2 regions of the Pseudomonas sp. LBUM1658 genome follow, and region 1 is predicted to be linked to the other one. Evidence: predicted binding sites of a transcription regulator. Region 1 holds the regulator's gene; the other holds the start of a gene.

The links. The regulator FliA, encoded in region 1, starts transcription of late flagellar genes. The targets are predictions, from matches to a motif close to CTAAAGTTTNNNNNNNNNNNGCCGNTAA.
Region 2: the regulator FliA is predicted to act here: its motif matches at 7,568-7,595, upstream of motA (flagellar motor stator protein MotA).

Annotation. Positions count from the first base shown of each region.
Region 1 is NZ_CP166798.1:4,956,970-4,971,540, reverse strand. It holds gene flhA (flagellar biosynthesis protein FlhA) at 1-1,732, shown strand, start outside; gene flhF (flagellar biosynthesis GTPase FlhF) at 1,744-3,060, shown strand; gene fleN (flagellar synthesis regulator FleN) at 3,179-4,009, shown strand; gene fliA (RNA polymerase sigma factor FliA) at 4,006-4,746, shown strand; gene ACA064_RS22795 (chemotaxis response regulator CheY) at 4,917-5,288, shown strand; gene ACA064_RS22790 (protein phosphatase CheZ) at 5,311-6,099, shown strand; gene ACA064_RS22785 (chemotaxis protein CheA) at 6,127-8,328, shown strand; gene ACA064_RS22780 (protein-glutamate methylesterase/protein-glutamine glutaminase) at 8,378-9,502, shown strand; gene ACA064_RS22775 (flagellar motor protein) at 9,502-10,242, shown strand; gene motD (flagellar motor protein MotD) at 10,257-11,144, shown strand; gene ACA064_RS22765 (ParA family protein) at 11,195-11,983, shown strand; gene ACA064_RS22760 (CheW domain-containing protein) at 12,221-13,087, shown strand; gene ACA064_RS22755 (chemotaxis protein CheW) at 13,166-13,648, shown strand; gene ACA064_RS22750 (DUF2802 domain-containing protein) at 13,649-14,053, shown strand; gene ACA064_RS22745 (hypothetical protein) at 14,367-14,571, shown strand, end outside.
Region 2 is NZ_CP166798.1:6,355,488-6,370,677, forward strand. It holds gene ACA064_RS29370 (N-acetylmuramoyl-L-alanine amidase) at 1-40, opposite strand, end outside; gene tsaE (tRNA (adenosine(37)-N6)-threonylcarbamoyltransferase complex ATPase subunit type 1 TsaE) at 56-526, opposite strand; gene ACA064_RS29380 (NAD(P)H-hydrate dehydratase) at 514-2,013, opposite strand; gene queG (tRNA epoxyqueuosine(34) reductase QueG) at 2,077-3,156, shown strand; gene ACA064_RS29390 (trimeric intracellular cation channel family protein) at 3,138-3,749, opposite strand; gene orn (oligoribonuclease) at 3,871-4,413, opposite strand; gene rsgA (small ribosomal subunit biogenesis GTPase RsgA) at 4,521-5,552, shown strand; gene motB (flagellar motor protein MotB) at 5,605-6,645, opposite strand; gene motA (flagellar motor stator protein MotA) at 6,649-7,500, opposite strand; gene ACA064_RS29415 (HDOD domain-containing protein) at 7,666-9,204, shown strand; gene ACA064_RS29420 (rhodanese-like domain-containing protein) at 9,248-10,063, shown strand; gene asd (archaetidylserine decarboxylase) at 10,083-10,943, shown strand; gene ACA064_RS29430 (cyclic-di-GMP receptor FimW-related protein) at 11,049-12,848, shown strand; gene serB (phosphoserine phosphatase SerB) at 12,936-14,150, opposite strand; gene ACA064_RS29440 (AhpA/YtjB family protein) at 14,285-15,190, shown strand, end outside.

The DNA of each region.
Region 1 (14,571 bases):
GATGATCATCAACTTCGTGGTAGTGACCAAGGGTGCCGGGCGGATCTCCGAGGTGAGCGCGCGTTTCACCCTTGATGCGATGCCCGGCAAACAGATGGCCATCGACGCTGATTTGAACGCTGGCCTGATCGATCAGGGCCAGGCCAAGGCGCGCCGGATGGAAGTGGCCCAGGAAGCCGAGTTCTACGGTTCCATGGACGGTGCCAGCAAATTCGTTCGCGGTGATGCCATCGCCGGTCTGTTGATTCTGTTCATCAACCTGATCGGTGGCATGGCGGTGGGTATCTTCCAGCACGGCATGAGCTTTGGCGATGCGGGCAAGGTCTACGCGCTGTTGACCATTGGTGACGGTTTGGTGGCGCAATTGCCATCACTGTTGCTGTCGACCGCCGCGGCGATCATGGTGACCCGTGCTTCCGGTTCCGAAGACATGGGCAAACAGATCAATCGGCAGATGTTTGCCTCGCCCAAGGCCCTGGCTGTGGCCGCCGGCATGATGGCGGTGATGGGCCTGGTGCCGGGCATGCCGCACTTTTCCTTTCTCAGCATGGCCGCCCTGGCTGGCGGCGGTGCTTATCTGTTCTGGAAGAAGCAGAGCGTGGTCAAGGTCCAGGCGCTGCAAGAGGTCCAGCGCCAGCAGGAGCTGCTGCCATCGCCAGCCCGCGCCCAGGAAACCAAAGAGCTGGGCTGGGATGACGTGACGCCGATCGACATGATCGGCCTGGAGGTCGGCTACCGGCTGATTCCGCTGGTGGACCGCAATCAGGGTGGTCAGTTGCTGGCGCGGATCAAGGGCGTGCGCAAGAAGCTCTCCCAGGATCTCGGGTTCCTCATGCCCACCGTGCATATTCGAGACAACCTCGATCTGGCGCCCAGCGCCTACCGCCTGACCCTGATGGGGGTGACCCTGGCCGAGGCCGAGATCTACCCGGATCGCGAACTGGCGATCAACCCGGGGCAGGTCTTCGGCACGCTCAATGGCATTACCGCCAAAGATCCGGCCTTCGGCCTGGAGGCGGTGTGGATCGAGGTCAGCCAGCGCGCCCAGGCGCAATCGCTGGGGTACACGGTGGTCGATGCCAGCACCGTGGTCGCCACCCACCTCAACCAGATTCTCTACAAGCACTCCAGTGAGCTGATCGGCCACGAAGAAGTCCAGCAACTCATGCAGTTGCTGGCCAAAGGTTCGCCTAAGCTTGCGGAAGAGTTGGTGCCGGGCATTCTGTCGCTGTCGCAACTGCTCAAGGTGCTGCAGGCGCTGTTGGCCGAGCAGGTGCCGGTGCGCGATATCCGCAGCATCGCCGAGGCCATCGCGAACAACGCCAACAAGAGTCAAGATACTGCCGCGTTGGTTGCCGCGGTGCGCGTCGGATTGTCCCGTGCCATCGTCCAAAGCATTGTAGGGCTTGAGTCCGAGCTGCCTGTGATCACCCTTGAGCCAAGGTTGGAACAGATATTGCTCAATAGTTTGCAGAAGGCAGGACAAGGCCAGGAAGAGGGCGTTCTGCTGGAGCCAAGCATGGCCGAGAAGTTGCAACGCTCGTTGATCGATGCGGCGCAGCGTCAGGAAATGCAAGGTCAACCGGTGATATTGCTGGTAGCCGGTCCGGTCCGCGCGATGCTTTCGCGGTTCGGACGTCTGGCAGTCCCGGGTTTGCATGTGTTGGCGTATCAGGAAATTCCTGACAACAAGCAAGTGACCATCGTTGCGACAGTAGGGCCCAACGGCTGAGGTAGTGGGTTATGCAAGTTAAGCGTTTTTTCGCCGCCGATATGCGTCAGGCCATGAAACTGGTTCGCGATGAGCTGGGCGCCGATGCCACGATTATCGGTAACCGCCGGATCGCCGGCGGGGTCGAGCTGACGGCTGCCCTGGATTACAAACTGTCCGCGCTGGCTCCGCGCGTGCCAAATATCGAACTCGAAGACGAACTGCGCAAAACCCAGTCGCGGATCGTCACCGCCCAGGCGGAACTGAGCCTGCGCGGGGATGGCGATTCAACGAACAATCGTCAGTTGTACGCCGGTTTGCCGCTGACCGCCGCTGAACCCCTGATCGAGCCGACCTTCGTCGAACCACCGCGCCCTGCGCCGCCATCGGCTGCGCCTTCAGTGGATCAGCGGGCGTTCGACTCGATGCGCTTCGAACTCAATGGCCTGCGTGAACTGCTGGAAGTGCAGTTGGGCTCGCTGGCCTGGAACCAGTTGCAAGGCAGTCGGCCCCAGCAAGCCAACCTTTGGCGCCGTCTGCAACGCATCGGTTTGTCCGGTCCGCTGTCGCGGGATTTGCTGGCACTGATTACTGAAATTGAAGAACCTCGTCAGGCCTGGCGCATGCTGTTGGCGCACCTGGCGCGGATGATTGCCACACCCGAAATCGAGCCGCTGGAAGAGGGCGGGGTGATTGCCATGGTCGGCCCCGCCGGCATGGGCAAGACCACCACCCTGGCCAAGCTGGCGGCGCGTTATGTGCTCAAGTACGGCGCGCAGAACATCGCGCTGGTGAGCATGGACAGCTACCGGATTGGTGCCCAGGAACAACTCAAGACCCTGGGCCGCATCCTCAATGTGCCGGTGACCCACCTCGACCCGGGCCAGTCCCTGGCCCAGGCCCTCGATCCGCTGCTGCGCAAGCGTGTGGTGTTGATCGATACCGCCGGCCTTCAAGCCAGCGACCCGGCGTTGCGCATGCAGCTGGAAAGCCTGGCCGGGCGCGGGATCAAGTCAAAAAATTATCTGGTCCTGGCAACCACTAGCCAGAAACAGGTTCTAACCGCTGCTTACCACAGTTACAAACGCTGCGGGCTGGCTGGCTGCATCCTGACTAAACTGGATGAAACAGCGAGTCTGGGCGAAGTGTTGAGCCTGGCGATCAGTCACCAGTTACCCGTTGCCTATCTGACCGATGGGCCGCGGATACCGGATGATCTGCATTTGCCGCGTCGCCATCAATTGGTCAGTCGCGCAGTGAGTGTGCAGATGCAGGAAGAACCCAGCGAAGAAGCCATGGCTGATATGTTCGCTGACCTCTACCACAGTCCGACCAAGCGGGTCGGCTGAGGTAATCATGAATAGATTGCAGTGTACCTACATCGATGGTCTGCCATGCATTGTTCCAATGGGAACGCGCAGCCAGTTATGTGGCCTCCGTCTAAGTAAGACAAGGTAAAGAACGAACATGGGCAGCATGCATCCCGTACAGGTGATCGCGGTGACCGGCGGCAAAGGTGGCGTCGGGAAAACTAACGTGTCAGTGAACTTGTCCCTGGCTCTAGCAGAGCTCGGCCGGCGCGTCATGCTGCTGGATGCCGATCTGGGGCTGGCGAACGTCGACGTTCTGTTGGGACTGACACCCAAACGCACTCTGGCCGATGTGGTCGAGGGGCGCTGTGAACTGCGCGATGTGCTGCTGCAGGGGCCGGGCGGAATCCGCATCGTTCCTGCGGCGTCCGGCACGCAGAGCATGGTGCACCTGAGTCCGGCGCAGCATGCCGGGCTGATCCAGGCCTTCAGCGATATCGGCGACAACCTCGACGTGCTGGTGATCGACACCGCCGCCGGGATTGGCGAGTCGGTGGTCAGTTTCGTCCGGGCAGCCCAGGAAGTATTGCTGGTGGTCTGCGACGAACCGACTTCAATCACCGACGCCTACGCGCTGATCAAACTGCTCAATCGCGATTACGGCATGAACCGTTTCCGGGTTCTCGCCAACATGGCGCAGAGCCCGCAGGAAGGGCGCAACCTGTTCGCCAAGTTGACCAAGGTCACTGATCGCTTCCTCGACGTCGCCTTACAATACGTCGGTGCGGTGCCCTACGACGAATGCGTGCGCAAGGCGGTGCAAAAGCAGCGTGCAGTCTACGAAGCGTTCCCGCGTTCCAAATGCTCGCTGGCATTCAAGGCCATCGCGCAGAAAGTCGATACCTGGCCGTTGCCAGCCAATCCGCGCGGGCACCTGGAGTTTTTCGTCGAGCGCCTGGTGCATCAAACAGCGGGTCCCGTCATATGACATCCAGCGGCTACAACCTTTACAAAGCCTCGGCACGTGACAGTCAGCACGAGCTGATCGAGCGTCATGCGCCGCTGGTCAAGCGGATTGCCTACCACTTGCTGGCGCGTCTGCCGGCCAGTGTGCAAGTCGAGGATCTGATCCAGGCCGGGATGATCGGCCTGCTCGAGGTCTCGACCAAATACGACGCCAGCAAGGGTGCGAGTTTCGAGACCTATGCCGGTATCCGTATTCGTGGGGCGATGCTCGATGAGGTGCGTAAAGGTGACTGGGCGCCGCGTTCGGTACACCGCAATACCCGGATGGTCAGTGACGCCATTCGCTCAATTGAAGCTAAAACCGGTCGCGACGCTAAAGATCATGAGGTTGCGGCCGAACTCCAATTGAGTCTCGACGATTATTACGGGATTTTGAACGATACCTTGGGCAGCCGACTGTTCAGTTTCGACGATCTGTTGCAGGACGGCGAACATGAAGGGCTGCATGAGGATGGCGCGAGTGCTCATCTCGAGCCGTCGCGTGATCTGGAAGATGAGCGTTTCCAGGCTGCGTTGGCGGACGCGATTGCCAATTTGCCGGAGCGTGAGCGACTGGTCTTGGCGCTGTACTACGACGAAGAGCTGAACCTCAAGGAAATCGGTGAGGTCCTGGGGGTCAGCGAATCGCGGGTCAGCCAGTTACACAGCCAGTGCGCGGCCCGCTTGCGGGGGCGTTTGGGGGAGTGGCGAGCGCGCTGACAGGCAGTGTGGGGACACTGCGAACGAGGCTGGTACGGCGTTGTTGCTGAACCGGTCACGGCCCGTTGTGCTTCATACAACCGTTGAGTGTTACGCCGAATTGATAGCGATGGCGCGTACAGGTGCTGGGCGCGTTTTAAGACTGCTTGGAGGTCGAATTGGACAAGAACATGAAAATCCTCATCGTTGATGACTTCTCAACAATGCGGCGGATCATTAAAAACCTGTTGCGTGACCTTGGGTTCACCAACACGGTCGAGGCGGATGACGGTACTACCGCGATTCCGGTCCTCAACAGTGGGAGCATCGACTTTCTGGTAACCGACTGGAACATGCCCGGCATGACCGGTATCGACCTGCTGCGTCACGTGCGTGCCGATGAAAAGCTCAAGCACCTGCCGGTGCTGATGGTCACGGCCGAAGCCAAGCGCGAGCAAATTATCGAGGCCGCTCAGGCCGGAGTGAATGGCTACGTGGTCAAACCCTTCACGGCCCAGGCGTTGAAAGACAAGATTGAAAAGATCTTCGAACGCATCGGTTGATGGAATTCGCCATGGGGGAGCTATGGAGCATTACGAAACTTCACAGGGCGATTTTGAATTAACCCTGAAAAAACATGCCCGCGAGCTGGTCGACAGCCTTGAAAAAGGCCAATTCGGCGATGCTGTGCAATTGATCCATGAGCTCAACCAGACCCGTGATCGCGGCCTGTACCAGGAAGTCGGCAAGCTCACTCGCGAACTGCATAGTGCGATCGTCAATTTTCAGATTGACCCGAACATGCCGCAAGCCAAGGAAGTTTCACAGATCACGGATGCCACTGAGCGCCTGTCCTATGTGGTCAGGCTGACCGAAGCTGCGGCCAATCGCACCATGGATCTGGTCGAGGACAGCACGCCGCTGGTCAACGGCCTGACCAATGACGCCCAGGCGTTGAGTGCCGACTGGGGACGTTTCATGCGCCGCGAAATCGGTGCCGAAGAGTTCCGTGAGCTGGCCCGGCGGGTCGACGGTTTTCTGACGCGCAGCGAGCAACAGAATCGTATCGTCTCGGCCAATCTCAACGACATCCTGCTGGCGCAGGATTACCAGGACCTTACCGGTCAGGTGATCAAGCGCGTGACTCAGTTGGTCACGGAAGTTGAAAGCAATCTGCTCAAATTGGTGCTGATGGCCAGTCAGGTCGACCGTTTTGCCGGCATTGAACATGACCGTGAAGCGATCCTCGCGGAAAAAGATCCAGAAAAACATCTGTCTCAGGGTGAAGGTCCGCAGATTCATGCCGATAAACGTGAAGACGTTGTGTCCGGTCAGGACGATGTAGACGATTTGCTTTCCAGCCTTGGATTTTAGGCCGACCTATCAGGAGCACCCATACACATGAGCTTCGGCGCCGATGAAGAGATCCTTCAGGATTTTCTGGTTGAGGCCGGCGAGATTCTTGAGCAACTGTCCGAACAACTGGTCGAGCTGGAAAGCCGACCCGATGATGCGGATTTGCTCAATGCAATCTTTCGCGGTTTTCACACTGTAAAAGGGGGCGCCGGCTTCCTCCAGCTGCATGAGCTGGTGGAGTGCTGTCACATCGCCGAGAACGTCTTCGACATCCTGCGCAAGGGTGAACGACGGGTCGACTCGGAATTGATGGACGTGGTTCTGGAAGCGCTGGATGCGGTGAACGGTATGTTCACCGAAGTCCGCGAGCGCACCACGGTCACCGCCGCAACGCCAGAGTTGTTGGCGGCCCTGGCGCGCCTGGCTGAGCCCGCCGCTGCAGTGGCGGTAGAAGTGAGTGCCGAACCGGTCGCCGAGAGCGATTCGGGGGACGTCACTGACAATGAATTCGAATTGTTGCTCGACTCGCTCAATGCGGTGAAGGCCCAAGCCGAAGCACCTGCAGCAGCACCGGTAGCGGCGGGCAGCGATGAAATCAGCGATGCCGAGTTCGAGTCGTTGCTCGATCAGTTGCACGGCAAAGGCCAGTTCGCGGTCGACGCACTCGCCACACCGGTCGAGCCTGCAGCCCCTGTGGCCGTAGCGGCCAGCAACGAAATTACCGACGACGAATTCGAAGCACTGCTCGACCAGTTGCACGGCAAGGGCACCTTCGCGGTCGAAGCCCTGGAATCGGCTATCGCTGCGGTACCGGCTCCGGCCGCGCCCAGCGCGGTAGCGGCGGGCAGTGATCTGATTTCCGATCACGAGTTCGAATCGCTGCTCGATGAATTGCACGGCAAAGGCAAGTTCACTGAAATGGGCGCCAGCGCTGCAGTGGCCGCACCGGTGGTCAAAGCAGTGGTCAAGCCTGTCGCCAAGGCAGCTGAACCCAAGGTTCAAGCACCGAAGCCTGCCGCAGCGGCTGCACCTGCCCGTGCCCCGACTTCGCCGCCAGCGGAAAAGCCGGCCAGCGAAGCCGAGACCACTGTGCGGGTCGATACCGCGCGGCTGGACGAGATCATGAACATGGTCGGTGAACTGGTGCTGGTGCGTAACCGCCTGGTGCGCCTGGGTCTCAACAGTGGCGACGAAGCCATGTCCAAAGCCGTGTCGAACCTCGACGTGGTGACGGCCGATCTGCAGACCGCGGTGATGAAGACCCGCATGCAGCCGATCAAGAAAGTCTTCGGGCGCTTCCCGCGACTGGTCCGCGACCTGGCACGGCAGCTGAAGAAAGAGATCAACCTGGAACTGGTCGGCGAAGAAACCGACCTCGACAAGAACCTGGTCGAAGCCCTGGCCGACCCGCTGGTCCACTTGGTGCGCAACGCGGTCGACCATGGTTGCGAATCGCCGGAAGAGCGCGAAGCTGCGGGCAAGTCCCGCGGCGGCAAAGTGATTCTGGCGGCGGAGCAGGAAGGCGACCACATCCTGCTGTCGATCTCCGATGACGGCAAGGGCATGGACCCTCACGTCCTGCGCGCCATCGCGGTGAAACGTGGGGTGATGGACAAGGATGCCGCGGATCGTCTGAGCGACACCGAATGCTACAACCTGATCTTTGCGCCAGGCTTCTCGACCAAGACCGAGATTTCCGACGTGTCCGGTCGTGGCGTGGGCATGGACGTGGTGAAAACCAAGATTTCCCAGCTCAACGGTTCGATCAACATCTACTCGACCAAGGGCCAGGGCTCGAAGATCGTCATCAAGGTGCCGTTGACCCTGGCGATCATGCCGACGCTGATGGTCATGCTCGGCAACCAGGCCTTCGCCTTCCCGCTGGTCAACGTCAACGAGATCTTCCACCTCGACCTGTCGCGCACCAACGTGGTCGACGGTCAGGAAGTGGTGATCGTGCGCGACAAGGCGCTGCCACTGTTTTACCTCAAGCGCTGGCTGGTCGCTTCCGCCGCTCATGAAGAGCAGCGTGAAGGCCATGTGGTGATCCTTTCGGTGGGCACCCAGCGGATCGGCTTTGTCGTCGATCAACTGGTTGGCCAGGAAGAAGTGGTCATCAAGCCATTGGGCAAAATGCTCCAGGGAACCCCGGGCATGTCCGGCGCCACCATTACCGGTGACGGCCGCATCGCCTTGATTCTCGATGTCCCGAGCATGCTCAAGCGTTACGCCGCGCGGCGTATTTGATTCTGGTGGAGCAGGGCAGTCTTGCCCCGCCCTGCCTAACGGAGTGTTTATGGTAGTCAAGGTCCTGGTGGTGGATGATTCGGGTTTTTTCCGCCGCCGCGTCTCGGAAATTCTTTCAGCGGATCCGAATATCCAGGTCGTCGGTACGGCGACCAATGGTAGAGAGGCGATCGATCAGGCCCTGGCCCTCAAGCCGGACGTGATCACCATGGACTATGAGATGCCGCTGATGGATGGCATCACGGCAGTGCGGCACATCATGCAGCGCTGCCCGACCCCGGTATTGATGTTCTCCTCGCTGACCCATGAAGGCGCCCGGGTCACCCTCGATGCGCTGGATGCCGGTGCGGTGGACTTCCTGCCGAAGAATTTCGAAGACATCTCGCGCAACCCCGAGAAGGTCAAGCAACTGCTGTGCGAGAAGGTTCACAGCATCTCCCACAGCAACCGGCGTTTCAGTGCCTACAGCAGCGCTCCGGCGGCGCAACCGTTCGCGGCACCGTCACCCGCGGTCAGCAGTCTGGGCAGCAGTGTGCCGACACGTCCGGCTCCCGCGCCGATTCCGGCTCGCACGCCAGTGGCCAGCCCAAGCTCACCGGCACCGAAACGCAAAGCCTACAGGCTGGTGGCGATTGGTACGTCTACCGGTGGCCCGGTCGCGTTGCAGCGGGTGCTGACTCAATTGCCGGCAAACTTTCCAGCGCCGATCGTGCTGGTCCAGCACATGCCGGCGGCCTTCACCAAGGCCTTCGCCGAGCGTTTGGACAAGCTGTGCCGGATCAGCGTCAAGGAAGCCGAGGACGGCGACATTCTGCGTCCGGGCCTGGCCTTGCTGGCGCCGGGTGGCAAACAGATGATGATCGACGGCCGTGGCGCGGTGAAAATCCTTCCGGGCGACGAACGTCTGAACTACAAGCCGTGCGTGGACATCACCTTCGGTTCGGCGGCCAAGTCCTACGGTGACAAAGTTCTGGCGGTGGTACTCACCGGTATGGGCGCCGACGGCCGCGAAGGCGCACGCCTGCTCAAGCAGGGTGGCAGCGCGATCTGGGCCCAGGACGAAGCCAGCTGCGTGATCTACGGGATGCCGATGGCGATCGTCAAGGCTGACCTGGCGGACGCGGTGTACAGCCTGGACGAGATCGGCAAGCATCTGGTCGAGGCGTGTCTCTGATGGATGTTTTAAGCCTCATCGGGATCATCCTGGCGTTTGTCGCGATCATAGGCGGCAACTACCTGGAAGGCGGTCATCTCGGGGCGCTGGCCAACGGTCCGGCGGCCTTGATCGTGATCGGCGGGACGGTCGGCGCGGCGTTGTTGCAGGCACCGATGAGCGCCTTCAAGCGTTCGATGCAGATCCTGGTATGGATCATTTTTCCACCGAGGATCGACCTGGCCGGCGGCGTCGATCGGGTGGTCGGCTGGAGCCTGACGGCGCGCAAGGAAGGTTTGCTCGGGCTGGAAGGGGTGGCCGATGCCGAACCCGACAATTACTCGCGAAAAGGCCTGCAATTGCTGGTGGACGGTGCCGAGCCGGAAGCGATTCGCAGTATCCTCGAGGTGGACTTCTACACCCAGGAAAGCCGCGACATCGAAGCTGCCAAAGTCTTTGAAAGCATGGGCGGTTATGCGCCGACCATCGGCATCATCGGTGCGGTGATGGGCCTGATCCATGTCATGGGCAACCTGGCCGACCCTTCGCAATTGGGCAGCGGGATTGCCGTGGCCTTCGTCGCAACCATCTACGGGGTCGCCAGTGCCAACCTGGTGCTGTTGCCGATTGCCAGCAAACTCAAGTCGATAGCCATGCGCCAGTCGCGGTATCGCGAAATGTTACTTGAAGGAATCCTGTCGATTGCCGAAGGTGAGAATCCTCGTTCCATTGAGTTGAAGCTTCAGGGTTTCATGGACTGATGGGGTAATGGACTATGGCTCGTCGTCGCCACACTGAAGAACACGTCAACCACGAACGCTGGCTGGTGTCCTATGCCGACTTCATCACCTTGCTGTTCGCTTTCTTTGTCGTCATGTATTCGATTTCGTCGGTCAACGAAGGCAAGTACAAGGTGATTTCCGAGGCGTTGATTGGCGTGTTCACCGATTCGGATCGCGCCCTCAAGCCGATTCCGATTGGCGACGAACGAGCGAAGACGGTCACCCCGGCGCAACCCCTGGTCAAGGACAGCGAGCAAGTCGATGCCGGCATCGCCGGGGCGAGCAATGACCCGCTGAAGTCGATCGCCGATGACATCAGCGCGGCGTTCGGCGACCTGCTCAGCTCCAGGCAGATGACCATCCGCGGCAATGAGCTGTGGATAGAGATCGAACTCAATTCCAGCCTGCTGTTCGGCAGCGGCGACGCGATGCCCAGCGATATCGCGTTCAATATCATCGATAAGGTCGCGGTGATTCTCAAACCCTTCGATAACCCGATTCACGTCGAAGGTTTTACCGACAATCAGCCGATCCGCACCGCGCAATACCCGACCAACTGGGAGCTGTCTTCGGCGCGCTCGGCGAGCATCGTGCGCATGCTGGCGATGCAGGGGGTGAATCCCGGCCGCCTGGCTTCGGTGGGATACGGCGAGTTTCAACCGGTGGCCAACAATGCCACCGCCGATGGCCGTGCGCGCAATCGGCGGGTGGTGCTGGTGGTCTCGCGCAATCTCGATGTGCGTCGCAGCCTGACCGCTACCGGGGCGGCGAATGCCAAGCCGGATGCGGCCTTGAAGCGTGCTGGCACACAAACTGCACCCACGTCTGTAAAGTCGCCGGGGCCTGAGAGTGCCGTCAATTCTCTGTCGCCGGCTCTATAACGTAGCGCTATTTCTCGGTTGAACTTGTTCGACCGGGAGGAACAATCCGAATGAGAGTCTGGGCAGTCGCCAATCAAAAGGGTGGTGTTGGTAAAACCACCAGTTCCATCGCTCTAGCCGGTTTGCTGGCCGAGGCGGGCAAGCGCGTGGTCGTGGTCGATCTCGACCCCCACGGCTCCATGACCAGCTACTTCGGCTATGACCCTGACAGCCTCGAACACAGCGGCTACGACCTGTTTCTGCACAAGGGCAGTGTGCCGGCCGGGTTGCCCGGTCAATTGCTGCTCAAGACCAGTGACGAACGCATTTCCCTGTTGCCGTCGAGCACCGCGCTGGCCACCCTCGAGCGTCAGTCGCCGGGCCAGAGTGGCCTGGGCCTGGTGATCGCCAGGAGCCTGGCGCAGTTGTGGCAGGATTTCGATTACGCGCTGATCGACAGCCCGCCGTTGCTCGGCTTGCTGATGGTCAATGCCTTGGCGGCCAGCCAGCAGTTGGTGATTCCGGTACAGACCGAGCACCTGGCGGTCAAAGGTCTGGAACGCATGGTCAACACCCTGGCGATGATCAATCGCTCGCGCAAGCAGGTGTTGCCTTTCAGCATCGTACCGACCCTGTTCGACCGCCGGACCCAGGCTTCCCTGGGCACCTTACGGGTGCTGCGCGACATGTATCCCGACGACATCTGGCAAGGCTACATTCCGGTCGATACCCGTTTGCGCGATGCCAGCCGGGCCGGCCTGACACCTTCGCAGTTCGACGGCAAAAGCCGTGGGGTGTTGGCTTATCGGTCGTTGCTCAAACACCTGCTGGCGCAACAACTCGTTGCGCAGGTGGCTTGAAATGAGGCTTCTTTCTACGGGACCGAGGTCGGACGCAGCTTTTGCAGGAGCTGGCGTAGCCTGCGATCTTTTGGCGGTACCGGGAGTGCCGCACATCAAGATCAACAGATCGCAGCCTTCGGCAGCTCCTACGGGATTTGTGTACACCCCCGACATCCGGGGTGTGGAGGATCGGCGTAGGAGCTGGCGCAGCCTGCGATCTTTTCCGGCGCACCGAATGATCTGCTGGAGAAAACAATGAACCGGCCGGTAAAAATCACTTCTCGGCCGCAACTGGCGCTGCAGTCTTATCTGGACGCGCTGCTGCAGGACGCGACCGAAGAGCTTGAACTGACACCTGAAGCGTTGCCCGAGCGGGTGGCGGCGCAAGACACGCTGGATGAGTTTCAGGCCGCCGTGCTCGAAGAGCAGGCCCGCGATGCGCAGCAACCCGCGGTGGTCGCGGCGCCAGTGCTAGCGCCAGTGGTACGAGCCCCGGTTGCCTTGGTCGAAGCACCTGCAGCGGTTTTGCCGCCCGTGTTGACTGTCGCACCGCAGGTGCAAGCCCTGGTCGCGCCAGTGGCCGAAGTTCATCTGCCACCGAGCAACACGCCGCCGCCAGTCGATAGCGACGGTCGCCCGTCCTGGGCTGGCGAACCGTTCGAATGCCTGCTGTTCGATGTGGCGGGCCTGACGCTGGCAGTGCCGCTGGTTTGCCTGGGTTCAATCTATTCCCTCGCCGGCCACGAACTGACGCCGCTGTTCGGTCAGCCGGAGTGGTTCCTCGGGATTCTGCCGAGCCAGGCCGGCAACCTGAAAGTACTGGATACCGCGCGCTGGGTCATGCCGGATCGCTACCGCGATGATTTCCGTCAGGGCTTGCAATACGTGATCTCGGTTCAGGGCTATGAATGGGGGCTGGCGGTGCATCAGGTCAGCCGTTCCCTGCGCCTGAATCCGAACGAAATCAAATGGCGCAGCCATCGTGGTCAGCGTCCATGGCTGGCCGGCACGGTGATCGAGCACATGTGCGCGCTGCTGGATGTCGCCGAACTGGCCGAATTGATTGCCAGCGGTGGGGCCAGGCATCTGCCCGGCAGCAAGCCGACGAACAAGCCTGCATAACCAACAACAGGCTGCACCTTGAGTGCGGCCAGACAGAACACACACCGTTTCCAACGGTTTTTTTGAGGGGTCAGGGGTATGAATAAGTCGTCGTCTCTACAGAGTTCCGAAGATCCGATCCTGCAATGGGTGACCTTCAAGCTGGACAATGAAACCTACGGCATCAACGTGATGCGCGTTCAGGAAGTCCTGCGCTACACCGAAATCGCGCCAGTCCCGGGTGCACCAGCCTACGTGCTGGGCATCATCAACCTGCGCGGCAACGTGGTCACCGTGATCGACACCCGTCAGCGCTTCGGACTGATGAACGCTGAAATCAGCGACAACACCCGTATCGTGATCATCGAAGCCGACAAGCAAGTGGTCGGGATCATGGTCGACAGCGTGGCGGAAGTGGTTTATCTGCGTCAGTCGGAAATCGAAACCGCGCCCAACGTCGGTAACGAAGAATCGGCCAAGTTCATCCAGGGTGTGTGCAACAAGAACGGCGAACTGCTGATCCTGGTCGAGCTGGACAAGATGATGAGCGAAGAAGAATGGTCGGACCTGGAGCAAATCTGATTGATTCTTGAGGTGGCTGTGATTGTTCTGGGCATCCTCTGGGTAACGACCCTGGGGCTGTTCCTGGCCTACGCCAAGCGCCAGCGGCAGGCCGCTCTGGTCCAGGTCCAGGCCCAAACCCAGGCCGATGCACTGCGCGATCAGCGCATCAAGGACCTGGCCAAGCGCGTCGACGATTACCAGAACGGTAATGTGCGGATGGGCGATGCCCTGCATGAACTGCGGGCGGTGGTCGAGCCATTGCCGGACAAACTGGCCCGGCTGGAACAGCGTGATCCGACCAGCCTCTCATTCGCCCAGGCCGCGCGCTTGGTGGGCATGGGTGCCAGCGTCGACGAACTGACCCAGTCCTGCGGCCTGACCCAGGCCGAAGCCGAGTTGATGACCAAGGTGCACAAAAACTGAAGACGAGCTGCTGGCGATGAACAATTGCAGCCAAGGAGCTTGTTGTGGCGAGGGGGCTTGCCCCCGCTGGGCTGCGAAGCAGCCCTGAAACCTGCGACTGCGTTCTTTTAGATAGAATCCCGTCACTTGTAACGTCTACCTCGTCGATCATCAAGTTAATGGCTCGACAGTAATTGATATTTTAAATGTTACACATTGGATAGTGTTCATATAGTCAAGGTTCTCCATAATCCGCTTGAGTATTGACTATCTGTCAGTGCGCGAGATTTCAATATGTTTCGAATAATTGATTAGCGATCGAAGGAGAACGTACATGGAACAAGAGCCAGTCCGTCATACAGGGGTCATTGAGTCATTTGATTTAGAAGATCCAGGTTGGCCGGTGGTAACTCCGAAAGCAAAAGGTACGGTCAGGTCTACACCTGATGGTAAACTTTACGATTTGCTGGGTAGGGACTTTATGGGGGCGTCCCTGCCTCTCGTCGGGATACGTATTTCTTTTATTCTTTATATATGGA
Region 2 (15,190 bases), 1.4 Mb from region 1:
GCAATAGTCCTACGACAGCAACCAACGCGCGAAAGCGCATACCTAACCCCATCATTTATTTGAATTCCAATGCCAAAGCGGCACACCACGACTCGCCACGCGAGCCTTGGGGCAACAAACTCAGCGAACGTCCGCTGTCATGCGGGCTAATGGTAATGGTCAGGTCGGGCTTTGGCAAAAAGCCTGCACCCCGCTCGGGCCATTCGATCAGACATAACGCATCTCCTTCGAAGTAATCACGGATGCCGAGATACTCCAGCTCTTCTGGATCGACCAGCCGATAGAGGTCGAAATGGAAGGCCCGAACCTCGCCGATCTCATAGGGTTCGACCAGGGTAAAGGTCGGGCTCTTGACCGCCCCCACATGCCCCAAACCACGGATAATGCCCCGTGACAAAGTGGTTTTCCCCGCCCCCAGGTCACCGTCCAGAAAGATCAACCCACAGCCTCCGGTGACTTGAGCGATACGCGTCCCCAACTTGATCATGGCGTCTTCGTCGGGCAGATACAGAGTTACTTCAGACACGGTGATTGCTCCTCCAGCAACTGACGAATGGCTGGAATCAAATCACTGGCCGCCAGCCCCCGGCCCAACTTGCCTAGACGCTCGCCGGCGCTGGCATGCAACCAGACCGCCAGACAGGCCGCGTCGAAAGCGTCCATGCCTTGCGCCAGCAGCGCGCCGACCAGGCCCGCCAGCACATCCCCCAGACCTGCAGTCGCCATCGCCGGATGGCCGCGATCACACAGCGCCACCCGGCCATCCGGGCTGGCGATCAGGCTGCCGGCACCTTTGAGAACCACGACGGCTGAATATTTCTTGCTCAATTGGCGCGCAACCGTAAAGCGATCGGCCTGAACGTCCGCCGTCGACATCCCTAGCAGACGCCCCGCTTCGCCCGGATGCGGAGTCATCACGCAGCCCTCAGGCAGCTCCAGTCCGCCTTTGGACAACAGGTTCAGCGCGTCGGCATCCCAGACTTGCGGCACAGCCGCGTTGACCGCCGCCGACAGCAGACTGCGCCCCCACGCGGCCTGCCCCAACCCCGGGCCAACCACCAATACCGACGCCTGCTCAAGCAGCCCCATCAGCTGGTTCGCCGAATGCGCACCCACCGTCATGACTTCCGGCAAACGCGCCAAGGCCGCTACTACATGCTCGCTGCGGGTCGCCAGCGAGACCATGCCCGCGCCGCTGCGCAGGGCACTTTCGGCACTTAATAGAATTGCCCCACCCAAACCGCGATCGCCGCCGATCAGCAACAGATGACCGGATTGACCTTTATGGGCAGTGGGCTGACGAGCTGCCAGGCGCGGCAAGTTGCCCGGCATCAGGCGCCTGGCGCTTACACAAGCCTTGGCCAGCAGTTCAGGTGAGGCTTGCAGGTCATTGAACAGCAACTCGCCAACGCAATCCGGAGCCTGGGCGGTGAACAATCCAAGCTTCAAACCGATAAAAGTTACCGTCAGGTCCGCCCGTACGGCCACGCCCAGAACTCGCCCGGTATCGGCACACAGGCCCGAAGGAATATCCACCGCGGCGACTGGCAGACCACTGGCATTGATCGCGGTAATGATACTGGCGTAAGGCTCACGCACTTCGCCGGCCAGTCCCGTACCCAACAGCGCGTCCAGCACAATGCCGCGCAACGCAGCGGGTCCGATCCAGGGCTGGACCGTGACTCCGACCGCCAAGGCCTCGGCATAGGCCAATGCCGCATCGCCCTGCAACCGCTGCGGATCCCCGGCCGCCAGAACCTGCACCTGCCAACCGGCGCGCAAGGCCAACGCGGCGACCAGATAGCCGTCGCCCGCGTTATTGCCATGCCCGGCGACAACGCTGAGTTCCCGCGCATCCGGCCAGTGGCGAACCATGGCTCGCCACACCGCCCGCGCGGCACGCTGCATCAATTCGAAACCCTGCGTGCCCGCCGCAATCAGGCTGGCATCAAGGTCGCGAACTTGAGCAGCGCTATACAGCGCGTCGGGTAAATCGTCTTTAATTTGCGGCATGCGTCTTCGGGCTCCGATGTCTGGCAGAATTATACGCACCTCAGCCCCGGTTTCTCTCGTCTCATGCCTGCAATTACCACTGACCTTGCCGCCCTCGCCCAATCGATCAAGGATTGGGGACGCGAGCTCGGCTTCCAGCAAGTCGGCATCAGCGGCCTGGACCTGGCCGAGCATGAGCAGCACCTGCAACGCTGGCTCGACGCCGGCTATCACGGCGAGATGGACTACATGGGCGCCCATGGCAGCAAACGCTCGCACCCCGAGGAACTGGTCCCTGGCACCTTGAGAGTAGTTTCTCTGCGCATGGATTACCTGCCCGGCGATACCCAGATGGCGCAACGTCTGGCTCAGCCGGAAAAAGCCTATGTCTCGCGTTATGCCTTGGGCCGCGATTATCACAAGCTGATCCGCAAGCGCGTGCAACAGCTGGCCGAGCGCATTCAGGCGGTTATCGGCCCCTTTGGCTATCGCGCCTTTGTCGACAGCGCCCCGGTGCTGGAAAAAGCCATCGCCGAACAAGCCGGGCTCGGCTGGATCGGCAAAAACACCCTGGTATTGAACCGCAAGGCTGGCAGCTATTTCTTCCTCAGCGAGCTGTTTGTCGACCTGCCGCTGCCCGTGGACCCGCCCCACGCCAGCGAACACTGCGGCCGCTGCACCGCGTGCCTGGACATCTGCCCGACCAACGCCTTCGTCGGCCCCTATGTGCTGGACGCCCGGCGCTGCATTTCCTACCTGACTATCGAACTGAAAACCGCCATCCCCGAGGATTTGCGGCCACTGATCGGCAATCGGGTGTTCGGTTGCGATGACTGCCAGATCGTCTGCCCGTGGAACCGCTTCGCCCGCCCTTCCGGAGAAGGCGACTTCAAACCTCGACACAATCTGGACAATGCCGAACTGGCCGAGCTGTTTATGTGGGATGAAGACAAATTCCTCAGCAGCACCGAGGGCTCGCCACTGCGCCGCGCCGGCTACGAGCGCTGGCTGCGCAATCTGGCGGTCGGGCTGGGGAATGCGCCGTCAACGATTCCAGTGCTGGAAGCCTTGAAGGCGCGACGGGACTATCCGTCGGAGTTGGTGAGGGAACATGTGGAGTGGGCGCTAAGGCAACACGCCAGCCGTCAGGCTTCGTCGTTATAAACAAACTTGGGCATGTCCCAATGAAAGCGGATCGCCAGCAAGCGCAGCAGGAAGCCGCTGAACAAAGTCAGCAGAATCGCCTGTTCGCTCGGCAATTGCAGATAGACGCAGAGCAGATAAAACCAGGCGGCGGCGAACGAGACGCTGGCATAGAGTTCGCGGCGGAAGACCAGGGGAATATCGTTGCAGAAGATGTCCCGCAGAATGCCGCCAAATACTCCGGTGATCACCCCACTGACCGACGCCACCAGCATGCCGTGGCCCATTTCCAGGGCGGTCATGCAGCCGATCAGGGTGAAGGCCACCAAACCTGCGGCGTCGAGTACCAGAAACAGTGAACGTAGATGACGCATCCACCGCGCGATAATGATCGTCATCAGCGCCGCGATCGAGGTCAGCACCAGATATTCGGGATGCTTGACCCAGGTCAGCGGGTAGTGCCCCAGCAGCACGTCGCGTACGGAACCACCACCGAGCGCCGTCACGCAGGCGATCAACACCACGCCAAACCAGTCCATGCCGCGGCGACCGGCAGACAAAGCACCGGTCATGGCTTCGGTGGTAATGGCAATCAGGTAGAGCATCAGCAACATGACGGGCAGTCCTTGCGAGAAGGCGCGTGTAGGAGCTGCCGCAGGCTGCGATCTTTTGATCTTTCACGATTCCGAAAAGATCGCAGCCTGCGGCAGCTCCTACGGTGACCAGGTTCCTTCATTAAAATTTGATGAAGTGCTGACGGTAGTGCTGCAATTCGGCGATAGACTCGCGAATGTCGTCCAGCGCCAGGTGGGTGCTGCCCTTCTGGAAGCTGTCGCGCACTTCCGGCGCCCAGCGTGCGGCCAGTTCTTTCAAGGTCGATACGTCGAGATTGCGGTAATGGAAGTAGCTTTCCAGCGCCTTCATATGGGTATAGAGGAAGCGGCGATCCTGGCAGATGCTGTTACCGCAGATTGGTGACTTGCCCTTGGGTACCCACTTTTCCAGGAAAGCGATGGTTTCAGCTTCCGCTTCAGCCATGCTGATACGGCTGTCGCGCACCCGCTGGGTCAGGCCGGAACCGCCGTGCTGGCGGGTATTCCACTCATCCATGCCAGCGAGAATTTCGTCGCTGTGATGGATGGCGATGACCGGACCTTCAGCCAAGGTATTGAGATTGCTGTCAGTGACAATGGTCGCCATCTCGATGATGACGTCGGTATCAGGGTTCAGACCGGTCATTTCCAGATCGATCCAAATCAGATTCTGCGGGTTTTGCATGTGTCGGCTCCTCGGCGTAGTTGCGCAGTTTAGCCTAGAGAGCTTGTCCGGCGTGCTAAACTCGCGGCCGTTTTACCTAACCGCTGCATTATCGACACGGAACACCCATGGCCAAACGCCAGCTCAATCGTCGCCAAAACTGGCGCATCGAAAAGATTCAAGGTGAACGCGCAGCCCGCGCCGCCAAACGCGAATCCTCTGCCGTGGAAGCACTCGAGGGTGGCGATCTTGGCCCCGAGCAAACCGGGCTGGTGATCGCTCACTTCGGTGTGCAGGTCGAGGTCGAAGCCCGTGACGGCGAACTGGCCGGTCAGGTTTTCCGCTGCCACTTGCGTGCCAACCTGCCCGCGCTGGTGACCGGCGACCAAGTGGTCTGGCGTGCCGGCAACCAGGGTATCGGGGTGATCGTCGCGCAGCTGCCGCGCAACACCGAACTCTGTCGCCCGGACAGTCGCGGCCAGCTCAAGCCGGTCGCGGCCAACGTCGACATGATCGTCATCGTCTTCGCCCCGCTGCCTGAGCCCCATGCCAACCTGATCGATCGCTATCTGGTCGCCGCCGAGCATGCGGGTATCAAGCCACTGCTGTTGCTGAACAAGTTCGACCTGATCGACGAGCAGAACGCTCCGGCGTTGAATGCCTTGCTGGCGGTTTACCGCACGCTGGGTTACCCGGTGCTGGAAGTCTCGGCCCATCACGGCGATGGCATGGAGAAATTGCAGGAGCAGCTGGACGGGCGCATCAGCGTGTTCGTCGGCCAGTCCGGCGTCGGCAAGTCCTCGCTGGTGAACACCCTGCTGCCGGAAGTCGATGCCCGCGTCGGTCCGCTGTCCGAACTGTCCGGCCAGGGCACCCACACCACCACCACGGCGCGGCTGTTCCACTTCCCGGGTGGCGGTGAACTGATCGACTCCCCGGGGATTCGCGAATTCGGTCTCGGCCATGTCAGCCGCGCCGACGTCGAAGCCGGCTTCATCGAGTTCAATGATCTGATCGGCACCTGCCGCTTCCGCGACTGCAAGCATGACCGCGAGCCCGGTTGCGCACTGCTCAAGGCCCTGGAAGATGGCCGCGTGCAGCAACAGCGAATGAACAGCTATCGCTCGATCATCGCCAGCCTGCCTGAAAACAGCTATTAAATAGCTGCACCCCGAAACAACAAGGCCGCGATAATCGCGGCCTTGTTGTTTGTCACTGTTTCGGGCTGTCCGGACTTTTCCCGGGTTCATCCATCTTCAACACACCGTCCTCGAAGATGTTCAGCCGCTGCCGCACCTCATGGGCCGGCAATGGCTCCTGGTCCGCCGGCAAGGCATTCGGGTCGATTGCCGCACCCGGCACTTCACCCTCGCCAGAGGTCGGCGCCGGAGGTTGCGGAGCAATCTGCTCGCCTTCTATGGCCCGCTGGGCTTTCTTGGTCAAGACCACGATGTCGATCCGGCGGTTGACCGGGTTGAACGGGTTCACGCGGTCGAACAACGCCGACGAGGCGTAACCGACCACCCGTGCCACCTGCGTATCCGGATATCCACCGGCAACCAGCGCCCGGCGCGCGGCGTTGGCACGGCTGGCCGAAAGCTCCCAGTTACCGAAGCCGCCGCCGGTGCCGGAGTAGGGTTTGGCATCGGTGTGACCGCTGACGCTGATCTTGTTCGGCACCGCTTTGATGGTGTCCGCCATGGCCAGCAGGATGTCTTCGAAATAAGGCTTGAGGCGCGCACTGCCAGAGTCGAACATCGGCCGGTTTTCGGCATCCATGATCTGGATCCGCAAACCATCCTGAGTGATTTCGAACAGGATCTGGTCCTTGAACTTCTGCAGCTGCGGGTTCTCTTCAACCTTGTTCTGCAATTCCTGGAGCAGCAACTCGAGACGTTCTTGCTCGACCTGTTCGGCCATGCTCTCGACCTGCTGGGTATCGATGGTGACCTTGTCCGGCTGCGGCTGAGTCTTGACCTCGGGATTGATAGTCTTATCCGGCGCCAGCTCCGGCGAGCCACCCAGATCGATGACGAACGGCGTGCCACTTTCAGAGAAACCGATCGGGTCCTTGAAATAACCGGCGATGGCGATCTTCTGTTCCGGAGTCGCCGTGGACATTAGCCACATCACCAGGAAGAACGCCATCATCGCCGTCGCGAAGTCGGCGAAGGCAATTTTCCAGGAACCCCCGTGATGCCCGCCGGCGAAGCGCTTGACGCGCTTGATGATAATCGGCTGATTATTCTCCATGACTCAGCGACCGCGAACCGCTTGTTCCAGCTCAGCGAAGCTAGGACGGTGCGACGGGTACAGAACCTTGCGCCCGAACTCCACCGCCAGCGACGGCGGCATGCCGGAGGCCGATGCCACCAACGAGGCCTTGATGGCCTCATAGACGTTCAGTTCTTCCTTGGCATCGTGAGCCAGGGCGTGGGCCAGCGGACCAAAGAAGCCGTAGGCCGCGAGAATACCGAAGAAGGTCCCGACCAGTGCCGCACCTACGTGCATGCCGATGGCTTTCTGGTCGCCATCACCGAGGGAGGCCATGGTCACCACGATCCCCAATACCGCAGCGACGATACCGAAGCCCGGCATGGCGTCGGCGATGCCGTTGACGGCGTGGGAAGGATGCTCCAGATCTTCCTTCATGCTGAACAGTTCCATGTCGAACAGACCTTCCAGCTCGTGGGGAGCCATGTTGCCGGAGGACATAATGCGCAGGTAGTCACAGATGTAGGCGGTCATGCGTTCATCTTTGAGCACAGCCGGATACTTGGCGAAAATCGGACTGGCGGCGGCGTCTTCGATATCGCCTTCAATTGCCATCATGCCTTCACGACGACTTTTGTTAAGAATCTCGTAGATCAGGCCCAATACTTCGAGATAGAAGGTGTGAGTGAAGCGCGAGCTGAACATCCCCAGGGATTTCTTGATGACGTGTTTCGTCATATGGCCGGGGTTGGCCTGGAGGAATGCACCAAAGGCCGCACCACCGATGATCAACACCTCGAAAGGCTGAATCAGGGCGGCAATTTTGCCGTGGGAAAGCACGTATCCGCCGAGCACGCTCGCAAATACGACGATGATGCCGATGATTTTAGCCATAGTAGGAGAGTACTTATTGAGTCGGGTTCAAGGTCATATTCGGAAGCTAATCAAACTCTTCTTCTACTTATCGGCAAAACTGCGCCAGACTATAGGCCGATAAGGCGAAAAGCCAGCTTGCCCCCTACTGGGCGTGTTAATTGTGAATGATGATCGCGCCCAACTATGGCTAATGAAACGACAGTCCCAATTGTCAGACCCGACACCCTTGAAGGCTGGATAACGCTCCTTGACGGCGTGGTTCTGCCAGTGCCGCAAGCCAGTCATGACCGGGTGTGCAAAGCCATCGCCAATAGCCGCAGCTCGATGCGCGATATTGCCGAGTTGATGCAAGACAGCCCCGCGCTGGCCCTCAGTGTTATTCGCGAAGCCAATCTACACACCCACGGCAGCATGTCCGAGCCGGCGGAGAACCTTGAGATCGCGATCAATCGCCTCGGCCTGAAGCGCACTGAAGAATTGCTCGCGCGCCTGCCGGCGTTGGCCGAGGACGCAATCCCGGTCGCATTGCGGCAGTTACAATTGATTGGCCAGCACGCTACGCAGCAGGCCAACGGTCTGTTCGCCGGCCGCCTGGCGCGACTCTGGCAGGACATCCACTGGGGCAGCTTGCTGTTTCTTTCGCCGCTCTGGCCGATGGCGCTGAGCCATCCGCAGTTGCTCGAACACTGGGAGTTGCGGGTAGTTCGCAAGGGCGAGCCGGCAAGCAAGGTCGAACAGGAACTGTTCGGTGTGCGCCTGCTGGACCTCTGCCAGGCACTGGCTGAACACTGGCACTTGCCGATCTGGGTACTGCAAGGATATCGCCTGCTGCTGCGCGAGCATCAGTTACTGGTCAAGGTCTTGCGTATTGCCCGTGACAGCGATCATCCACTGCGCCAGCAGCAGCGGCTGGACGCCGATCCGCTATTGCGCCGCTGGTTGAACCAGCCAGCCAATAGCGTACTGCTGGCCAACAGCCTCGCGCTGTCGGCGCAGCATGCCTGGGATAATCCCCACAGCCTTCGCTGGCAATTGCTGACCAGCCTGTACCTGCAAATGCCGATGGATGAATTGCAACAGCAATTGCACCAGCAGGCGGTTCAAAGTGCACGCCAGCATACGATGCCCGACCTCTGGCACCCGGCTCAGGCATTGCTCTGGCCGTGGACCGCATACCGTATCAATAGCGCCAAGCTGCCGGCGGCACCGCCTTCGGCTGAAGATCTGCTGACCTGGCGCAAACACTGCGCAGAGTTGCTGGCCGAGCCGAGCCGTTTCACCAATGCAATGCACCTGACCAGCGCTGCCCGCGACGCGTTGCTGGCCTGCGGGATGCGGCGGGTGATGCTGTTGATGGCCGACCGTAGCCAGAGCAGTCTGCGCGCCCATCAGATCGCCGGCCTGCCCCGGGACGCGGCCATGCTGAGCCTGCAAGTCAGCCAGAGCAGCGTGCTGCAGCGCTTGCTGGCACAACCGGCACAAATTCGCCTGACACCGACCAACAACGCCCGATTTTCGGCGCTGTTGCCCGAGAGCCTGCGAAGCCAGTTCGGCGGAGAGCATCTATTGGTGCGCTCACTGAGCAGCAACGGCCGAGTGGTGATGCTGGTGCTGGCCGATCAGGGCGGTGGGCCGTTCTCGGAAATTACCGTACAGGCCTTCGGCAAAACCGCGCAGAGCATCGAAAAAGCTCTGCATAGCTTTACTAACCGAAGTCACTGACGCTTGCGCTACAATCCTTCCCTTTGTGCTCTGGAGACCTCACATGTCTGACTTCTCTGGCTTGGCGCTGGTGATCGAGCCCGGCGACCTGCTCGCCCGCCTCGACGCCCGCGAACTGATCCTGGTCGACCTGACCAGCAATGCCCGCTACGCCGAGGGACACATCCCCGGCGCACGTTTCGTCGACCCCAAGCGCACTCAGCTTGGTCTGCCACCTGCGCCAGGCCTGCTGCCAACCCATACGGCACTTGAAGCCCTGTTCGGCGAACTGGGGCACAACCCTGATGCTGTCTATGTGGTCTATGACGACGAAGGTGGTGGTTGGGCCGGGCGTTTCATCTGGTTGCTGGATGTCATCGGTCATTCCCGATACCACTATCTGGACGGCGGTCTGCACGCCTGGCTGGCGGACGCCTTGCCAGTGTCGACCAAAATCCCGGCAGCGGTCGGCGACCCGGTTGCCTTGACTCTCCATGATGAACCCACCGCCACCCGCGAATACCTGCAAAGCCGTCTGGGCGCCGCCGACCTGGCGATCTGGGATGCGCGCGGGCCGCTGGAGTACTCCGGCGAGAAACTCCTCGCAGCCAGGGGCGGGCATATCCCCGGCGCGGTCAATTTCGAGTGGACGGCGGGCATGGATCGGGCGCGCAACCTGCGCATCCGCACCGACATGCCGCAAATCCTCGATAAACTCGGCATCACTAAAGACAAAGAAGTCATCACCCACTGCCAGACTCACCATCGCTCTGGCTTCACCTATCTGGTGGCCAAGGCGCTCGGTTATCCGCGAGTCAAAGGCTACGCCGGCTCCTGGGGCGAATGGGGCAACCACCCTGACACGCCTGTAGAGATTTAAGGTTTTTTAAGGACAGTTAATGAAAAAGCGTTTGTTTATCCTCAGCCAGTACCTGCTGCCCCATCACCTGCTGTCGCGCCTGGCCGGCTGTATTGCCGAATGCCGCGTGCGCTGGTTCAAGAATGCCCTCACCGCCTGGTTCGCCAAGCGTTATCAGGTGGACATGTCGCAAGCCCTGGTCGAAGACCTGACCGCTTACGAGCACTTCAACGCCTTCTTCACCCGCGCCTTGAAAGACGGTGCGCGGCCGCTGGACCCGACTCCGGGCGCGATCCTCAGCCCGGCCGATGGCGCGGTCAGCCAGCTCGGCCCGATCGAACACGGCCGCGTGTTCCAGGCCAAGGGCCACAGTTTCAGCGTACTCGAGCTGCTCGGCGGTGATGCCGCGGCCGCGGCGCCGTTCATGGGCGGCGATTTCGCCACCATTTACCTGTCGCCGAAGGACTACCACCGCGTACACATGCCGCTGGCCGGGACCCTGCGCGAGATGGTCTACATCCCGGGGCGGATCTTCTCGGTCAATCAGACCACCGCCGAAAACGTTCCGGAGCTGTTCGCCCGCAACGAGCGTGTAGCCTGCATTTTCGACACTGAGCGCGGGCCGATGGCCGTGGTGCTGGTGGGCGCGATGATTGTCGCCTCGATCGAAACGGTCTGGGCCGGGCTGGTCACTCCGCCCAAACGCGAGCTGAAAACCGTGCGCTACGACGAAGCCGCACGTGCGCCGATCCATCTGGAGAAAGGGGCCGAACTGGGACGCTTCAAACTCGGTTCTACCGCGGTCGTGCTGTTCGGACCGAATCAGCTTAAATGGGCTGAGGAGTTGGCCGCCGGCTCGCCGGTGCAAATGGGCCAAGGCATGGGTTTGCCTTCGGCGTAAGCACCCGCCAGGCATTACTGTTAGAGTCGGGGCGTCGGAAGTCGCCCCGACTTCTGAACCGATAATTGGCCCTGCCCGTTTTACCGGCCGGAGTATGTCAGTGACATGAATGAGTCCAGCTCTTCGCTGCTGTTACGCGCCCCGATTCCCACGCAATCACGGCTGTCGTTCTGCGAAGCCACCCCACGCGACCTGAAACGCTGGATTGCCAGCCTGCCAAAGGCCAACATCGGCGAAACGGCGCGCCAGCTCTATAAGGGGCTCGCCGAACTCAACCAGCTGCTCACACCCAGCGATAACCGTCTGCAACTGCTCGAACTGCTGCGGCCCGAAGTGCATTACGTCTGCAAACACCTGGAGCGGCATTTTCTCAGCCAGGCAATTGTTCTCGACGAACGTCAGCGCAAAATCGCCAACCTCTGCCAGGCCCTGCAAAACCACCTTGCCATTGGCTACAAACAAATCGTCATACGCATCGCCCCGCGCTTCAGCAAGGAGCGCGGGCCGCTGCTGAGCACTGCAGTGCAACGGGCGATGCATGGCCTCAATGGCTCGCTGATTCGCGCCAGCCAGCTCTATTGCCCAGTGCCCGAAGGTTTATGGCTGGAACTGCACCAGCTCTACCAGATCGCCAGCCAGCATGACTTGCAGCACAGCGCCATCCCTGATGAGCTGGCCAGCCAGGCGCGGAATCTGAGCGTCGAACAGACGTATGTGGTCGCCTTGCTGATGGGTTGTTCACGCTGCAATCAACTGCGCCAGAATCACATCGCCCGGCTGGCCGAAGTGCTGGAGCCCTGGAGTCAATGGGTCAAGCTGCAGCCGACGACACAAGCTTCCAGCCTGTTTGCCATCGACCCGAACCTTGACGCCCCCCCGCGCTACAAAGCATCGTTCGCCCCCGAGCAGCAAGGATTGTTGCTGGGAATCAACCCGCTGCCACTGGTCGATACCATCAAGCACTATCTGGAGCTTCCCGCTGAGCGACGCCGCGAATCACCTTTGCCCGTACCCGCCGGGCTCAGCCTTGAGACATTGCGCCACCTTTCCGCCGCCTGGGGCGAAGCCGCCGAACGTGTGTTCCAGCGCAGTGCTGGTCAAGGCTCCCTGACCCTGTGCATTGGCATGAGCGCGCTGCACTTCTATCTGGGCGGGCAACGTTCGTTCAGTGAAATCCTCAAACATCCAGCCGTCAGCAAAACCGCGCAGTTCAGCGCATCCGTGGGCGCAAAACGCGAACAGGACCCCTGGGCCAATGCGTTCGATGCCGACCCCCAAGGCAACGCAGAAAATCTGCTGCCCTATGAAGAGATCCAGTACCAGCGGACAGAGGCCGACGGCGGTGCCCCGCAGTCCGATAGCAATCACCATTTCCCGACCTACGCGCTGTCGATCATCAACCATAGCCCTGGCGGTTATTGCCTGGCATGGCCAAAAGAGGTGCCCGGAGAATTACAGGCAGGAGAGATGGTCGGCATTCAGGACTTGAGTGCGCAAGGCTGGAGCGTCGCGGTGGTACGCTGGGTTCGCCAGGTGCGCAACGGGGGCACACAGATGGGCATTGAACTGGTCGCGCCCTACGCTCAACCCTGCGGCTTGCAATTGATCCGCACCAGCGAAGGTAACAGCCAGTACCTGAGGGCACTGTTGCTGCCGGAAATCAGCGCCATCGACTTGCCCGCGACCTTGCTCGCCCCAGGCCTGCCATTCCAGGAAGGCAACAAGGTGATGATCAATACCAATGGCGAAGAACACCGCGCCGGCCTGAACAAACGAATGAACAGCACCGGCAGTTTCAACCGGTTCGAGTACCAATCGCTGGAACAGCCCAAAACTGACAGCGCCGCGAGCGGCGGCGTGCACAGCGCCGAAGAGGAATTTGCTTCGTTGTGGAAGTCGTTGTAACTGTGGGTGAGGGGCAAACCCCAATGCAACTCTGTAGGAGCGAGCTTGCTCGCTCCTACAGGGGCCACACAAGGTCATTCACCCCTTTCAGAGCTGCCCGTCGCGATCCCTGAATCCCAGCAGATACAGCACGCCATCCAGCCCCAGGGTCGATATGGCCTGCTTGGCCGACTGTTTGACCAGCGGCTTGGCGCGGAACGCGACACCAAGACCGGCAATCGCCAGCATCGGCAAATCGTTGGCACCGTCGCCCACTGCAATGGTCTGCTCCAGGCGCAAGCCTTCCTTATGGGCCAGTTCGCGCAGCAGATCGGCCTTGCGCTGTGCATCGACGATCGGCTCGACCGCCACTCCCGTGACCTTGCCATCCACTACTTCCAGCTCATTGGCAAACACGTAGTCTATGCCGAGCTTGGCCTGCAGCTGTTTGGCGAAGTAGCTGAAACCACCGGACAGAATCGCGGTTTTGTACCCCAGGCGCTTGAGCTCGGCAAATAGCGTCTCGGCACCTTCGGTCAGCCGCAGGGAGGCGCCGATCGAGTCCAGTACGCTGACGTCCAAGCCCTTGAGCAAAGCCAGGCGTTCCTTGAAGCTGGCGCGGAAATCCAGCTCACCGGCCATTGCACGCTCAGTAATCTCGGCTACCCGCTCACCGACCCCGGCCGCCTTGGCCAATTCGTCGATAACTTCCGCTTCGATCAGTGTCGAGTCCATGTCGAACACCGCCAGGCGACGGTTGCGCCGGAACAGCGAGTCTTCCTGGAAGGCGATATCGACGTTCAATTCCTGGGCCACGCTGAGGAACTCGGCACGCAAGGCTTGCGGGTCGGCCGCTTCGCCGCGCACGGAAAACTCGATGCAGCCTTTGCCCTGGTCCGCCGGGGTGTCCAGTGGCATACGTCCGGACAGTCGATCGATATGATCGATGTTCAAACCGTACTTGGCGGTAATCGAACTGACTCGCTGCAATTGCTCAGCGGTCACTTTGCGCGTCAACAGGGTAACGATGTGGCGTTTCTTGCCCTGGCCGCCGACCCACAGCTGATAATCCTCTTCCGACACCGGAGTGAAGCGTACCTGTTGATCCAGCTTATAAGCAGTGAACAGAATATCCTTGAGCACCGACGAGGCTTGCCCGGTACTCGGAATCTCAACCAGGATGCCAAACGACAGGGTGTCGTGGATCACCGCCTGACCGATGTCGAGAATGTTCACGCCACCCTGGGCCAAAACGCCGGTAATGGCGGCAGTCAGACCCGGACGGTCGACACCCGTGATGTTTATCAAGACGATTTCGCGCAAGGCGCACCCCCGCAAGTGGAAAAAAACCGCATTCTACCCACATTCAGTGACCATCGGGCACAGCCAGCGCTTTGCCGGTCTAGGGCCTGTCGCTATACTGCGCGTCAACTTCACGGACAAAAGAGCCGAGCTCAGTGAACCGGCCTACGCCAGTTAAAACCGATAACTTCTTTCTGCTGATCTTCCGGGCACTGCGTCATCGCCGTGTACCGATCGCATTGCGCATTGCCAGCCATAACGTGATCCTGGTCGCCCTGGCCCTGGTGATCTATGCCTGCGTGATGGGTCTGCAGTTCAAACAGGCGATGCACGAGCAGGCAGATGCCCTCGGCCAGAGCCTGACCATCCAGACCGCTACTTCAGCGACCGAGCTGCTGGTGTCCAACGACATCCTCAGCCTCAACGTGCTGCTCAACAACCTGACCAAGAACCCGCTAGTGGCCCACGCTGCGATTTACAGCGTCGACAACCGGATTCTCGCCGAAGCCGGCCAGCGCCCGAAACACGGCCTGCTGGGAGAAGCCGAAGGCCTGTATCAGTCCAGGATCACTTTTCAGGATGTGACCGCCGGGCACCTGCGGATCAGCCTCGACATGGAGCAGTTCCAGCAGCCGATGACCATCAGCCTGCAAAGCATGGGCATCCTCAGCGCGATTCTGCTGGCACTCTCGCTGGCCTTGAGTCTACGCCTGGGTCGGCATATCTCCACGCCACTGATGCAATTGCGCGTCTGGTTGCGCAATATCGACGAACATACCCCGGCCACTGAGCGTCAGGATGAGATCGGTGATCTGGCCCGTCAGCTGCACACCAGTTTCGCACCTGAGAAGGTTGAGCCCGAACCCGATCCTGAAGCCGACTATGATGACGACGACATCGAGGACGCGGAACCGGTTTTTGAGGTACGCAACCTGCGCGATCCGAGTTTCGACGAAACCGCACCGATCGCCGGGCTCAAGCCGGTGCTGCGCCATACTGTCAGCGCGCAAGAGGACGAACTGGACGAAGAAGACCCGTTCGCCGAACTGCGCGATCAAACA